Actinospica robiniae DSM 44927: one gene and its partner. The protein of the gene in region 1 binds, or shares a complex with, the protein of each later gene. Links are inferred from orthologs where the notes say so. Each region holds a gene or a part of one and is shown on either strand. Other genes may lie near its edges.

The links.
Region 2: the proteins of secA (region 1) and secY are in contact, whole or in part, in a crystal structure (PDB 3DIN), measured with the Thermotoga maritima proteins. The link is inferred for Actinospica robiniae DSM 44927 from one-to-one orthologs. Residues at the interface, in WP_004082002.1 of Thermotoga maritima: Glu261, Ala262, Arg263, Lys300, Ala301, Arg302, Thr303, Ile304, Ile305, Leu323, Tyr324, Asp325, Pro326, Val329, Ser330, Tyr333, Ile336, Lys340, Phe345, Val349, Glu363, Phe364, Tyr374, Ser375, Gly376, Gly377, Glu393, Ile395, Thr482, Ser483; in WP_004081795.1 of Thermotoga maritima: Glu108, Gly109, Glu110, Glu111, Ala236, Glu237, Arg238, Arg239, Ile240, Thr241, Ile242, Gln243, Tyr244, Ala245, Arg246, Arg247, Val248, Thr249, Gly250, Arg251, Arg252, Val253, Tyr254, Gly256, Ala257, Ser258, Thr259, Tyr260, Leu261, Pro262.

Annotation. Positions count from the first base shown.
Region 1 is NZ_KI632511.1:5,521,639-5,527,622, reverse strand. The notes cover bases 953-4,168. They hold secA (preprotein translocase subunit SecA), read left to right. Parts: upstream 953-1,253; coding sequence 1,254-3,968; downstream 3,969-4,168. Other genes in these bases: ACTRO_RS23375 (Rv3235 family protein), read left to right, coding at 4,136-4,168; ACTRO_RS23385 (GNAT family N-acetyltransferase), read right to left, coding at 953-1,075. Outside these bases: ACTRO_RS23390 (Ppx/GppA phosphatase family protein), read left to right, coding at 1-374; more of ACTRO_RS23385, read right to left, coding at 446-952; more of ACTRO_RS23375, read left to right, coding at 4,169-4,663; ACTRO_RS43755 (bifunctional lysylphosphatidylglycerol flippase/synthetase MprF), read right to left, coding at 4,595-5,984. UniProt on the Escherichia coli protein: Required for protein export, interacts with the SecYEG preprotein conducting channel.
Region 2 is NZ_KI632511.1:5,375,678-5,381,414, reverse strand. The notes cover bases 1,983-4,951. They hold secY (preprotein translocase subunit SecY), read left to right. Parts: upstream 1,983-2,784; coding sequence 2,785-4,119; downstream 4,120-4,951. Other genes in these bases: map (type I methionyl aminopeptidase), read left to right, coding at 4,856-4,951; ACTRO_RS22705 (adenylate kinase), read left to right, coding at 4,125-4,775; rplO (50S ribosomal protein L15), read left to right, coding at 1,983-2,422. Also shown: rpsH (30S ribosomal protein S8), read left to right, coding at 1-148; rplF (50S ribosomal protein L6), read left to right, coding at 173-712; rplR (50S ribosomal protein L18), read left to right, coding at 715-1,098; rpsE (30S ribosomal protein S5), read left to right, coding at 1,139-1,768; rpmD (50S ribosomal protein L30), read left to right, coding at 1,770-1,952; more of rplO, read left to right, coding at 1,952-1,982; more of map, read left to right, coding at 4,952-5,668. UniProt on the Escherichia coli protein: The central subunit of the protein translocation channel SecYEG. Consists of two halves formed by TMs 1-5 and 6-10.

The DNA of each region.
Region 1 (5,984 bases):
CCGCCCGCCGGGACATCGACGCGGCCATCGACGTCGCGGCCGAGAGCGTGGACCTCTCCCGTGCCCGCACGCTGGTCGGCCTGGCCGGCTCGGTCACCACGATGGCCGCCCTCGCGCTCGGGCTGGAGCAGTACGACCGCGACCGGGTGCACCTGTCCCGGATCCCCGCCGCCGTGGTCCGGCAGACCGCGTCCGACCTGCTCGCGATGACGCACGAGCAGCGCGCCGCGATGTCGGTGATCCACCCCGGCCGGGTGGACGTGATCGCGGCCGGCGCGCTCATCCTCGAGCGGATCGTGGATCGGCTCGGAGTGTCCGAGGTGGTTGTCTCCGAGCACGACATCCTCGACGGAATAGCGCTGTCGCAGATCTGACCGGCCCGCTGGCGCCGGTCCGATCAGAGACACGGATGTAAATTGCGGGCGCCGGGGCGTTTCCTCGGCGCCTACTGCTCGACCTTCTCCTCCGCGTTCTCCTCCGCCTTCGGATCCGTGAGGAGCTCGGTCCTCGGATCCGAGAAGAGCTTGGCGTGCAGGTGCTCGTCGTGCCACGCGCCGTCGGCATAACGGAATGAGCCCCGCAGTGTGCCCTCGTGCGGGAACCCGGCCTTCTGCGCTACTCGGCAGGATGCGGTGTTGCCCACGGAGTGCACCAGCTCGACCCGCCGCACACCGAGGCCGCCGAGCTCGCTCGCGGCGAACGCCCACGTGCTCACGGCCGTCAGCGCGTTCGGCGCGATGTTGCGGCCGCGTGCCCGCGGGGCGATCCAGTAGCCGACCTCCGCCGTGTCCCCGCCCTCGCCGTCGGCGTCCCGCCCGAAATCACGTAGAGTGATCGATCCGGCGAGCGGCCCGCCCGCCGCCTCGATGGCGAACGCGGCCCGCTTGCCAGTGCGCCACTGCTCCCGATTCCAGGCCACCCAGTGTTCCATTCCCTCCACGCTCGGTAGTCTCTGCCCGTAGCGGGCCCACCGGCGGATCTCCGGATCTGCCCAGGCGGCGACCATCGCCTCGGCGTCCGAGCGACGCCAGGGGCGCAGCAGTAGCGGGCCGGCGGCGATTTCCGGCTGATTCATGGTGGAGACCTCTTCCGCGTGGTTCGGAAATGGAACGCGCACTGTCTTTGTGCCACCCCGGTCGCTTACGATGGCATAACGACCGGCCCGACGCCGGTCCCTCAGGCTGCGTCCACGGTGCTCTCGAACATGGGGCGCAGTGGCCGCGTCCGATTTCCAGCAAGGAGTCGTCCTCAAAGTGCCTGCCCTGTTCGACAAGGTCCTGCGCGCCGGCGAAGGGAAGATCCTTCGCAAGCTGGCCAAGACGGCCGACCTGATCAACTCGATCGAGGACGACTTCGTCGACCTCACCGATGAGGAACTGCGCGCCCTCACCGAGGAGTACAAGCAGCGGTACCAGGACGGCGAAACGCTGGACCAGCTGCTTCCGGAGGCGTTCGCCACCGTTCGCGAGGCCGCCAAGCGCAGCATCGGGCAGCGCCACTACGACGTGCAGCTGATGGGCGGCATGGCGCTGCACCTCGGCAACATCGCCGAGATGCGCACCGGCGAGGGCAAGACCCTGGTGGGCACCCTGCCGGCGTACCTCAACGCGCTGGCCGGCGAAGGCGTGCACATCGTCACCACCAACGACTACCTGGCCGAGCGCGACTCGGAGTGGATGGGCCGGATCCACCGGTTCCTCGGCCTGACGGTCGGCTGCATCCTGGCGAACATGTCGCCGGATCAGCGGCGCGAGGCCTACAACTGCGACATCACCTACGGCACCAACAACGAGTTCGGCTTCGACTACCTGCGCGACAACATGGCGTGGGACAAGGCCGACCTGGTGCAGCGCGGCCACTTCTACGCCTGCGTGGACGAGGTCGACTCCATCCTCATCGACGAGGCCCGTACCCCGCTGATCATCTCCGGCCCGGCGGACCAGGCCACCAAGTGGTACGTGGACTTCGCCCGGATCGCCGCGCGGCTGGTGCGCGACACCGACTACGAGGTGGACGAGAAGAAGAAGACCGTCGGCATCCTGGAGCGCGGCGTCGAGCGGGTCGAGGACCTGCTGGGCATCGACAACCTCTACGAGTCGGTCAACACCCCGCTGGTCGGCTACCTGAACAACGCCATCAAGGCGAAGGAGCTGTTCAAGCGGGACCGCGACTACGTGAACATGAACAACGAGGTGCTCATCGTCGACGAGCACACCGGCCGCATCCTGGCCGGGCGCCGGTACAACGAGGGCATGCACCAGGCGATCGAGGCCAAGGAGGGGGTGGAGATCCAGAACGAGAACCAGACGCTGGCCACCATCACCCTGCAGAACTACTTCCGCCTCTACGACAAGCTCGGCGGCATGACCGGTACCGCGCTGACCGAGGCGGCGGAGTTCCACCAGATCTACAAGCTGGGCGTCGTGCCGATCCCGACGAACAAGCCGATGATCCGGGCCGACCGCCAGGACCTGATCTACATGACCGAAGAGGCCAAGTTCAAGGCCGTGGTCACGGACATCGAGGGCCGGCACAACGAGGGCCAGCCGGTGCTGATCGGCACCGTCTCGGTGGAGAAGTCCGAGTACCTCTCGCAGCAGCTGCGCAAGCAGGGCATCCCGCACGAGGTGCTCAACGCGAAGTACCACGAGCGCGAGGCGCAGATCATCGCGCAGGCCGGGCGCAAGGGCGCGGTCACCGTGGCCACCAACATGGCCGGCCGCGGCACCGACATCATGCTCGGCGGCAACTCCGAGGCGCTGGCCACGGCCGAACTCGCGCAGCGCGGCCTGTCCCAGGCCGAGACGCCGGAGGAGTTCGCCGCGGCGTTCCCGGACGCGATGGAGAAGGCCAAGAAGGCGGTCGCGGCCGAGCAGGACGAGGTGCGCGAGCTCGGCGGCCTCTACGTGCTGGGCACCGAGCGGCACGAGTCCCGCCGGATCGACAACCAGCTGCGCGGCCGTGCCGGTCGCCAGGGCGACCCGGGCGAGTCCCGGTTCTACCTGTCCCTGGGCGACGACCTGATGCGGCTGTTCAAGGCGCAGATCGTGGAGCGGGTGCTGGCCGCGGCCAACGTCGCCGACGACGTGCCGATCGAGTCGAAGATGGTCACCCGGGCGATCCAGTCCGCGCAGAGCCAGCTCGAGCAGCAGAACTTCGAGATCCGCAAGAACGTCCTGAAGTACGACGACGTGATCAACAAGCAGCGCACGGTGATCTACGCCGAGCGGCTGCGCGTGCTCGAGGGCGAGGACCTGCGCGACCACGTCCGGCACATGATGGAGGACACGGTCGCCAGCTACGTCGGCGCCGCCACCTCCGACGGCTTCGCCGAGGACTGGGACCTGGAGAAGCTCTGGACCGCGCTGCGCACGCTCTACCCGATCTCGATCACGCTCGAGGAGGTCGAGGAGTCGGTCGGCAGCAAGTCCTCGATCACGGCCTCGGTGCTCTCCGAGGAGCTGACCGCGGACGTGCTGGCCGCCTACGACCGGCGCGAGGAGGCTCTGACCGCGGAGATCACCCGTGAGCTCGAGCGCCGGGTGGTCCTCTCGGTGCTCGACCGCAAGTGGCGCGAGCACCTCTACGAGATGGACTACCTGCAGGAGGGCATCGGCCTGCGGGCCATGGCGCAGCGCGACCCGCTGGTCGAGTACCAGCGCGAGGGCTTCGACATGTTCAACGCGATGATGGACGCCATCAAGGAGGAGTCCATCGGCTACCTGTTCAACCTGGAGGTCCAGGTCGAGGCGGCCAGCGACGACCCGGAGGCCCAGGCCCAGGCGCAGGCGGCCACGGCCCAGCTCAAGGCCAAGGGCCTGGAGACGCCGAAGGCGCCGGCCAAGCTGAACTACTCCGCCCCGACCGCCGAGGGCGCGGTGGAGGAGCGCACGGTGGCCAACGACGCCGCGACGCAGGACGCCAAGCCGGCCGCGAAGAAGCAGCAGGGGCGCCGTCGCAAGAAGTGACGCCCGCAGCGTGAACGAAGCCCCGTCAGGTCGCACCTGACGGGGCTTCGGCTTTCCGGCCCAGCGCGGCTCACCGGATCGGGTGATCTTGGCCTCCCGACGACAACGTTCCGGCGTCGTCACCAGTCTGACGGGTCATCAGCCTGGCGAAAGAACGGGGCGAGACGATGCTCGAGGACGACACCTACTTCATCACCGAGGTCCGCTTCCCGGACAGCCGGCTGCAGCGCGCCGCCGGACCGCTGGCCGAGTGGGGCGGCACCGGCGCGGTGCCCGGGCAGCGCGGCTGGCTGCGGTCCTGGGTGACCGGCTGGACCCACCGGCTCGAGGTCGACGCCCGCGGGCTGGCCGCGCCCGAGCCGACGGCCGGGGTGGGCCGGCTGGCCGAGGCCGTGGTGGACGTCCTGCTCGAGCGCCGTCCGGTGGAGCAGATGCGCCGCTGGCTCTCCCGGGACGTGGCCGGGCAGCTCGCCGCGCCCGGCGGCCGGCGCGGCGCCGCCCGGTTCGCGGCCCGTTCGATGATCCGTTCGGTCCGGCTGCACCAGCCGGCCGCCGGGATCGTGGAGTCCACCGTCGTGATCCAGGACGGCACCCGGGTGCGGGCGGTGGCGCTGCGGTTCGAGCAGTCAGCCCCGGTGGCCGCGCAGGGGCGCGGCGGCTTCGACTGGCTGTGCACCGCCCTGCAGTTCAATTGACTCCTCGCCGGCCGTCACGGCCCGGCCGGTGCGGCGCCGGTCGTAGGGCAGCGCGAACTCCAGGCCGAAGGCGGCCAGGGCGAACCGGGGCAGGTCCAGCCAGGAGCCGATCAGCACCGACCGGGCCACCCAGCCCGGCTGGAACTTGTCGTTGAACCGGTAGAGCGAGTCCACCTGGATCAGCGGGTCGAGCAGGCCGATGGCCTTGATGGTGGCCCGCTGGGTGCGGGTCAGCCGCTCCGGCTCGGTCCTGGCCTGGGAGAGCAGCGGGCGGAAGGCGGCGAAGTTGAGCGAGACCCGCGGGTAGCCGTGGCTGCGCGCGTAGGCGATCACGTCCACGATCAGGCGCTCGTTCACCCCGTTCGGCGAGAGCGGCGTGCGCGGCATCACGTCCAGCGAGAGCGCCGCGGCCGGGCCGTACTGCGCGGCCGGCAGGTACCGCTGGAAGGCCACGGCGTAGCCCTCGGGGGCGAGGGCGACCGCGATCAGCGCGTCCGGGTGGGCGCCGCGCGCCATCGAGTCCAGGTTCATCGCGAAGCCGTGCTCGCGGCCGGCCGGGCCCAGCCACTCCCGGTGGATCCGGCGCAGCTGCCCGGCCAGCCCGGGCTCGAGATCACGCTCCAGCAGCACCTCGGTCACCAGCCCGGCCCGCTCGGTGCGGCGCACGGCCTGGCGCACGTTGCGCATCGCGCGCCCGTCCAGGTTGAACGCCGCGGAGTCCACCACCACCTCGTCGCCGATGCCGATCCGGTGCATGCCGTGCTCACGCCACAGCTCGAGCGCCTGCGGGCCGGCGCCGAGCACGGCCGGACGCCAGCCGCTGCGCCGCACCAGCGAGTCGAACTCGGCCACCGCGTCCGGCCAGGACTCGACCGCGCCGACCGGGTCGCCGCCGGCCACCGCCATCCCGGCCAGCACCCGGTAGCCGATCGCGGCCCGGCCGTCCGGGGAGAAGACGTAGCTCTTGTCGTAGCGCAGCGCGAACGGCGCCAGGGTCTCGGACTCCGGGTGGGCCACCATCGCCCGCACGATCGCGCGCTGGGCCCGGCCGCCCGGGCTCGGTGCCGGGGCCGAGGCCATCAGCCAGGCCAGGGCCACCAGCAGCAGCACGCCGCTGAGCAGAGCCAGACCGCCCAGCTGCCATGACGGGCCGTCGAACTCGGTCGGCCCGGGGTTCGCGGCGGCCGCGGAGACCACCTCGCGGCCTATGTCCCCGGCCGCGACCGGGGTGGCGAAGCTGCCGCGCTCCATGAACAGGCCGCCGCCGCCCACCAGCAGCACCGCGACCATGGACACCGCGCTGAACTCGGCCGTCTGGCGC
Region 2 (5,737 bases), 150 kb from region 1 along the record:
TCTGCGCGTCTACGCCAAGTCCACCAACCTGCCGAAGGTGCTCGGCGGGCTCGGCGTCGCCATCATCTCCTCGTCGTCCGGTCTGCTGACCGACCGACAGGCCGCCAAGAAGGGCGTAGGCGGAGAAGTCCTCGCCTACGTCTGGTAAGTCCGGAAGGGAGTAAAGACAGCTATGTCTCGTATTGGACGGCTGCCGATCCCGGTCCCGGCCGGCGTCGAAGTCAGCATCGACGGAAGCGACGTGACGGTGAAGGGCCCGAAGGGCACCCTGAGCCACACCGTCGTCAACCCGATCTCGGTGGAGAAGGCCGAGGACGGCACCCTGCAGGTGACCCGTCCCAACGACGAGCGCGCCGCCAAGGAGCGCCACGGCCTGACCCGTACCCTGATCAACAACATGATCATCGGCGTGACCACCGGCTACTCGAAGGTCATGGAGATCTCCGGTGTCGGTTACCGCGTCACGGCGAAGGGCTCCAGCCTGGAGTTCGCGCTCGGCTACTCGCACCCGATCCTGGTGGACCCGGCCGAGGGCATCTCCTTCACCGTCGAGGCCCCGACCCGGTTCGTGGTCTCCGGCATCGACAAGCAGTTGGTCGGTGAGACGGCTGCGAACATCCGCAAGCTGCGCAAGCCCGACCCCTACAAGGCCAAGGGCGTGCGGTACCAGGGTGAAGTCATCCGCCGCAAGGTCGGAAAGGCTGGTAAGTAGCCATGGCGTACGGTTACAAGATCGCCAAGGGCAACGCCAAGAAGTCGGTCGCGCTCAAGCGCCGGCACATCCGGGTGCGCAAGCGCGTCAACGGCACCGAGGAGCGTCCGCGCCTCGTCGTGACCCGCTCCAACCGGCACATGGTGGCCCAGGTCGTCAACGACAAGCTCGGCCACACGCTGGCCTCCGCCTCCACCATGGAGGCCGGGCTGCGTTCGGCCGACGGCAAGAAGGTGGACCTGTCCCGCGAGGTCGGCAAGCTCGTCGCCGAGCGCGCGAAGGCCGCCGGCGTCTCCACGGTCGTGTTCGACCGGGCCGGCAACAAGTACCACGGCCGGGTGGCCGCGGTCGCCGAGGGCGCCCGCGAAGCCGGACTGGACTTCTGATGACGACCATGAACCAGAACACTGAAATGAGGGATTCCTGATGCCCGGACCCCAGCGCCGCGGTGGCGCCCCGGGTGGCCAGGGTCGTGGTGAGGGTGGAGAGCGTCGGGACCGTCGCGACCGCCGGAACCAGGACTCCACCCCGGCCGCCGAGAAGACCGCCTACGTCGAGCGCGTCGTGACCATCAACCGCGTGGCCAAGGTCGTGAAGGGCGGACGTCGGTTCTCCTTCACCGCCCTGGTCGTCGTGGGCGACGGCGACGGCACCGTCGGTGTCGGCTACGGCAAGGCCAAGGAGGTGCCGGCCGCCATCGCCAAGGGCGTGGAGGAGGCCAAGAAGCACTTCTTCAAGGTGCCGCGCATCCAGGGCACCATCCCGCATCCGATCGTCGGCGAGGCCGCGGCCGGCGTCGTGATGCTCAAGCCGGCCTCCGCCGGTACCGGTGTGATCGCCGGCGGCGCCGTGCGCGCCGTGCTCGAGTGCGCGGGCATCCACGACGTGCTGTCCAAGTCCATGGGCTCGGACAACGCGATCAACGTGGTGCACGCCACCGTCGCCGCGCTCAAGGGCCTCGTGCGTCCCGAGGAGATCGCGGCCCGCCGCGGCCTGCCGCTCGAGGACGTGGCCCCGGCCGCTCTGCTGCGCGCCCGCGCGGGAGTGGGTGCCTGACATGGCCAAGCTGAAGATCACGCAGGTCCGGTCGAAGATCGGCACGAAGCAGAACCACCGCGAGACGCTGCGGTCGCTCGGCCTCAAGCGGATCAACGACGTGGTGATCAAGGAGGACCGGCCGGAGTTCCGCGGCATGGTCCACACGGTCCGCCACCTCGTCGAAGTTGAGGAGGTCGACTGATGTCGGAGCAGGAGAAGCAGCACGTGCTCAAGGTGCACCACCTGCGGCCCGCCCCGGGTGCCAAGACGCCGAAGACCCGGGTGGGTCGCGGTGAGGGCTCCAAGGGTAAGACCGCCGGTCGCGGTACCAAGGGCACCAAGGCCCGTTACCAGGTGCCGGAGCGCTTCGAGGGCGGGCAGATGCCGCTGCACATGCGGCTGCCCAAGCTCGGCGGGTTCAAGAACCACTTCCGGGTCGAGTACCAGGTGGTCAACCTGGCCAAGCTGGCCGAGCTCTACCCGCAGGGCGGCGACGTCACCGTCGCCGACCTGGTGGCCAAGGGCGCGGTGCGCAAGAACGAGCTCGTCAAGGTGCTCGGCACCGGCGAGATCTCGGTCGCGCTGAACGTCAAGGTCGACGCGTACTCCGCGTCCGCCAAGACGAAGATCGCCGCCGCCGGCGGCAGCGCCGAGGAACTCGGCGCCAAGTAAGGCCCCGCAGACGGCGGCGGCTCCCCCCACGGGGGGAGCCGCCGCCCGACGCGCCCGGCGTCCGCGCCCTGGATCTTTCATGGATCCGGGGCGTTTTGCCGCCGGTATCACGGAGCTTTCCCCGGGCTCTCGCTTTGGGCGATGAGTATTGCGTAAGATGTCGCGAGCCGAGGTGTCCGCAGGTGACTCAAGCCTGCCCGCGGGAACCGAAAGCCAGTGGATCGCATCTTCACCTGAAGTGCCGGGTTGAGACAGCAATGTCCGACTCCGTCTGCGGGTCCACGCCCCCACCCAGTACCGCATCATCGTCAACCGCCGCCGCGGGCCTCGCACGGGCCGTCGGCAAGCGCGCAGGAGGAACAGTGCTCTCTGCCTTCGGCCGGGCCTTCCGGACCCCGGACCTGCGCAAGAAGCTGCTTTTCACGCTCGGGGTCATGGCCCTGTTCCGGGTCGGCTCCCACATCCCGGCCCCCGGTGTGGACTCGGCCGCGATCAAGGCCTGTCTCGGCGTCTCCGGTGCCTCCGGCAACGCCCTCGGCCTGATCAACCTGTTCTCCGGCAACGCGCTGCTGCAGCTGTCGGTCTTCGCGCTCGGCATCATGCCGTACATCACCGCGTCGATCATCCTGCAGCTGTTGACGGTGGTGATCCCGCGCCTGGACGCCCTCAAGAAGGAGGGCCAGGCGGGTCAGACGAAGATCACCCAGTACACCCGGTACCTGACGGTGGGTCTGGCGATCCTGCAGGCGACCGGCCTGGTGGCCACCGCGCGCGGCAACAGCGCCTACCTCTTCGGCGTGCAGTGCTCGACCCCGATCATCTACCCGAAGGTCGACACGTTCGGCATCGCGGTCATGGTCGCGGTCATGGTCGCGGCCACCTCGATCATCATGTGGCTGGGCGAGCTGATCACCGACCGCGGCGTCGGCAACGGCATGTCCCTGCTGATGTTCACCTCGATCGCCTCGCAGCTGCCGACCCAGCTGTGGTCCATCAAGTCCTCCTCCACCCTCGGCGGCGGCTGGGTGGTCTTCTTCGGAGTCATCCTGATCGGCATCGTGCTGGTCGGCCTGGTGGTCTTCATCGAGCAGGGCCAGCGCCGGGTGCCGGTGCAGTACGCCAAGCGCATGGTCGGCCGCCGGATGTACGGCGGCTCCTCGACCTATATCCCGATCAAGGTGAACCAACCGGGTGTCATCCCGATCATCTTCGCCTCCTCGCTGCTCCAGCTGCCGGTGCTCGTGGTCCAGTTCGCCGACCCGACCTTCTCGCACGGCTGGGCCCAGTGGATCCACAACGAGCTCGGCTACAACGTCCAGGGCTACTCGGGCCTGTACATGGCCGCGTACTTCCTGCTGATCCTGTTCTTCGCCTTCTTCTACGTGGCCATCACGTTCAACCCCGAAGAAGTCGCGGACAACATGAAGAAGTACGGTGGCTTCATCCCGGGCATCCGCGCGGGCAAGCCGACCGCCGATTACCTGAACTTCATCCTGACCCGGATCACCTGGCCCGGATCGATGTACCTGGCGCTGATCGCGATCATCCCGATGATCGCCCTCGCGGAATTCCACACCAGCAACAAGTTCCCGTTCGGCGGTACCTCGATCCTGATCCTCGTCGGCGTCGGCCTCGAGACGGTCAAGCAGATCGAGAGCCAGCTGCAGCAGCACAACTACGAAGGGTTCCTCCGGTAACCAGTATGCGCATCGTCCTCGTGGGCCCGCCGGGAGCGGGCAAGGGTACCCAGGCCACGGTCGTCGCCGGACGTCTGAGCATCCCGGCCATCTCCACCGGAGACATCTTCCGGGCGAACGTGACGGCGGGCACCACCCTCGGTGTGGAGGCCAAGAAGTACATGGACCAGGGCCTGCTGGTCCCGGACGAGGTCACCATCGGCCTGATCCGGGACCGGCTGACCGAGCCGGACGCGGCCGCGGGTTTCCTGCTCGACGGCTTCCCGCGCACCGTGCCGCAGGCCGAGGAGCTCGAGACCATGCTCGCCGGCATCGAGGTCAAGCTCGACCGGGTGGTCGAGCTGAAGGTGGACAACGACGAGGTCGTGCGGCGCATCTCCGGCCGCCGGCTGTGCCGCAACGACAACACGCACATCTTCCACGTGGAGTCCAAGCCGCCGGCCGAGCCGGGCGTGTGCGACGTCTGTGGCGGCGAGCTCTACCAGCGCGACGACGACCGCGCGGAGACCGTGCGCAAGCGCCTGCGCGAGTACGAGGAGAAGACCGCCCCGATCGTCGGCTTCTACGCCGAGCGCGGCCTGCTCGCCTCGGTCGAGGCCATGGGCACGCCGGACGAGGTCACCGAGCGGATCCTGACCGCGCTCGAAGCGCACTAGCACCCCCCCCACACCTGTCTGACGACGCGGGCGGACGCCGAAGGGCGTCCGCCCGCGTCGTCGGTGAGAGAATGTCTCCCATGATCGAGCTCAAGACCGAGGAACAGTTCGCGCTGATGCGCGAGGCCGGGCTGATCGTGCGCGGCGCCCTGGAGACGCTGCGCGGCGAGGTCAAGGACGGCGTGACCACCGGAGGGCTGGACGCGATCGCGGAGGAGTACATCCGCTCGCACGACGCCGTCCCCTCGTTCAAGGGCTACGGCGACCCGCCCTTCCCGGCCGTGATCTGCGCCTCGGTCAACCACGAGGTGGTACACGGCATCCCGGGCCAGACCGTGGTGCGCGACGGGGACATCCTGTCCATCGACTGCGGCGCGATCTACCAGGGCTGGCACGGGGACGCGGCGATCACGGTCGGCTGCGGCGAGATCGGCCCGGAACTCGCCGAGCTGCTGCGGGTGACCGAGCAGTCGATGTGGCACGGGATAGCGGCGATCCAGGACGGCAAGAAGCTCGGCGAGATCGGCTCGGCCATCCAGAGCTACGTCCGCTCGCAGGGCCCGTACGGCATCGTCGAGGGCTACGGCGGCCACGGCATCGGCACCGAGATGCACATGGACCCGTTCGTGCACAACCAGCGGATGCTGCGCGACCCCGGCTCCCGGCTGCGGATGCGCACCGGCATGGCCCTGGCGATCGAGCCCATGCTCGCCCTCGGCAGCAAGTTCACCCTCGTCACCGACGACCAGTGGACCGTGGTGAGCCGGGACGGCTCGCCCGCCGCGCACTTCGAGCAGACCGTGTGCCTGACCGAGCAGGGGCTGTGGGTGACCACGGCCGAGGACGGCGGCAAGGCCGGCCTCGCGCCCTTCGGCGTCGCGGTGCACCCCTGAAGTTCCCGCCGCCCGCTCCGGGATCCCGCGGCGCGGCCGCGGACGCGTCCCCTGACATCCGTCACTAAC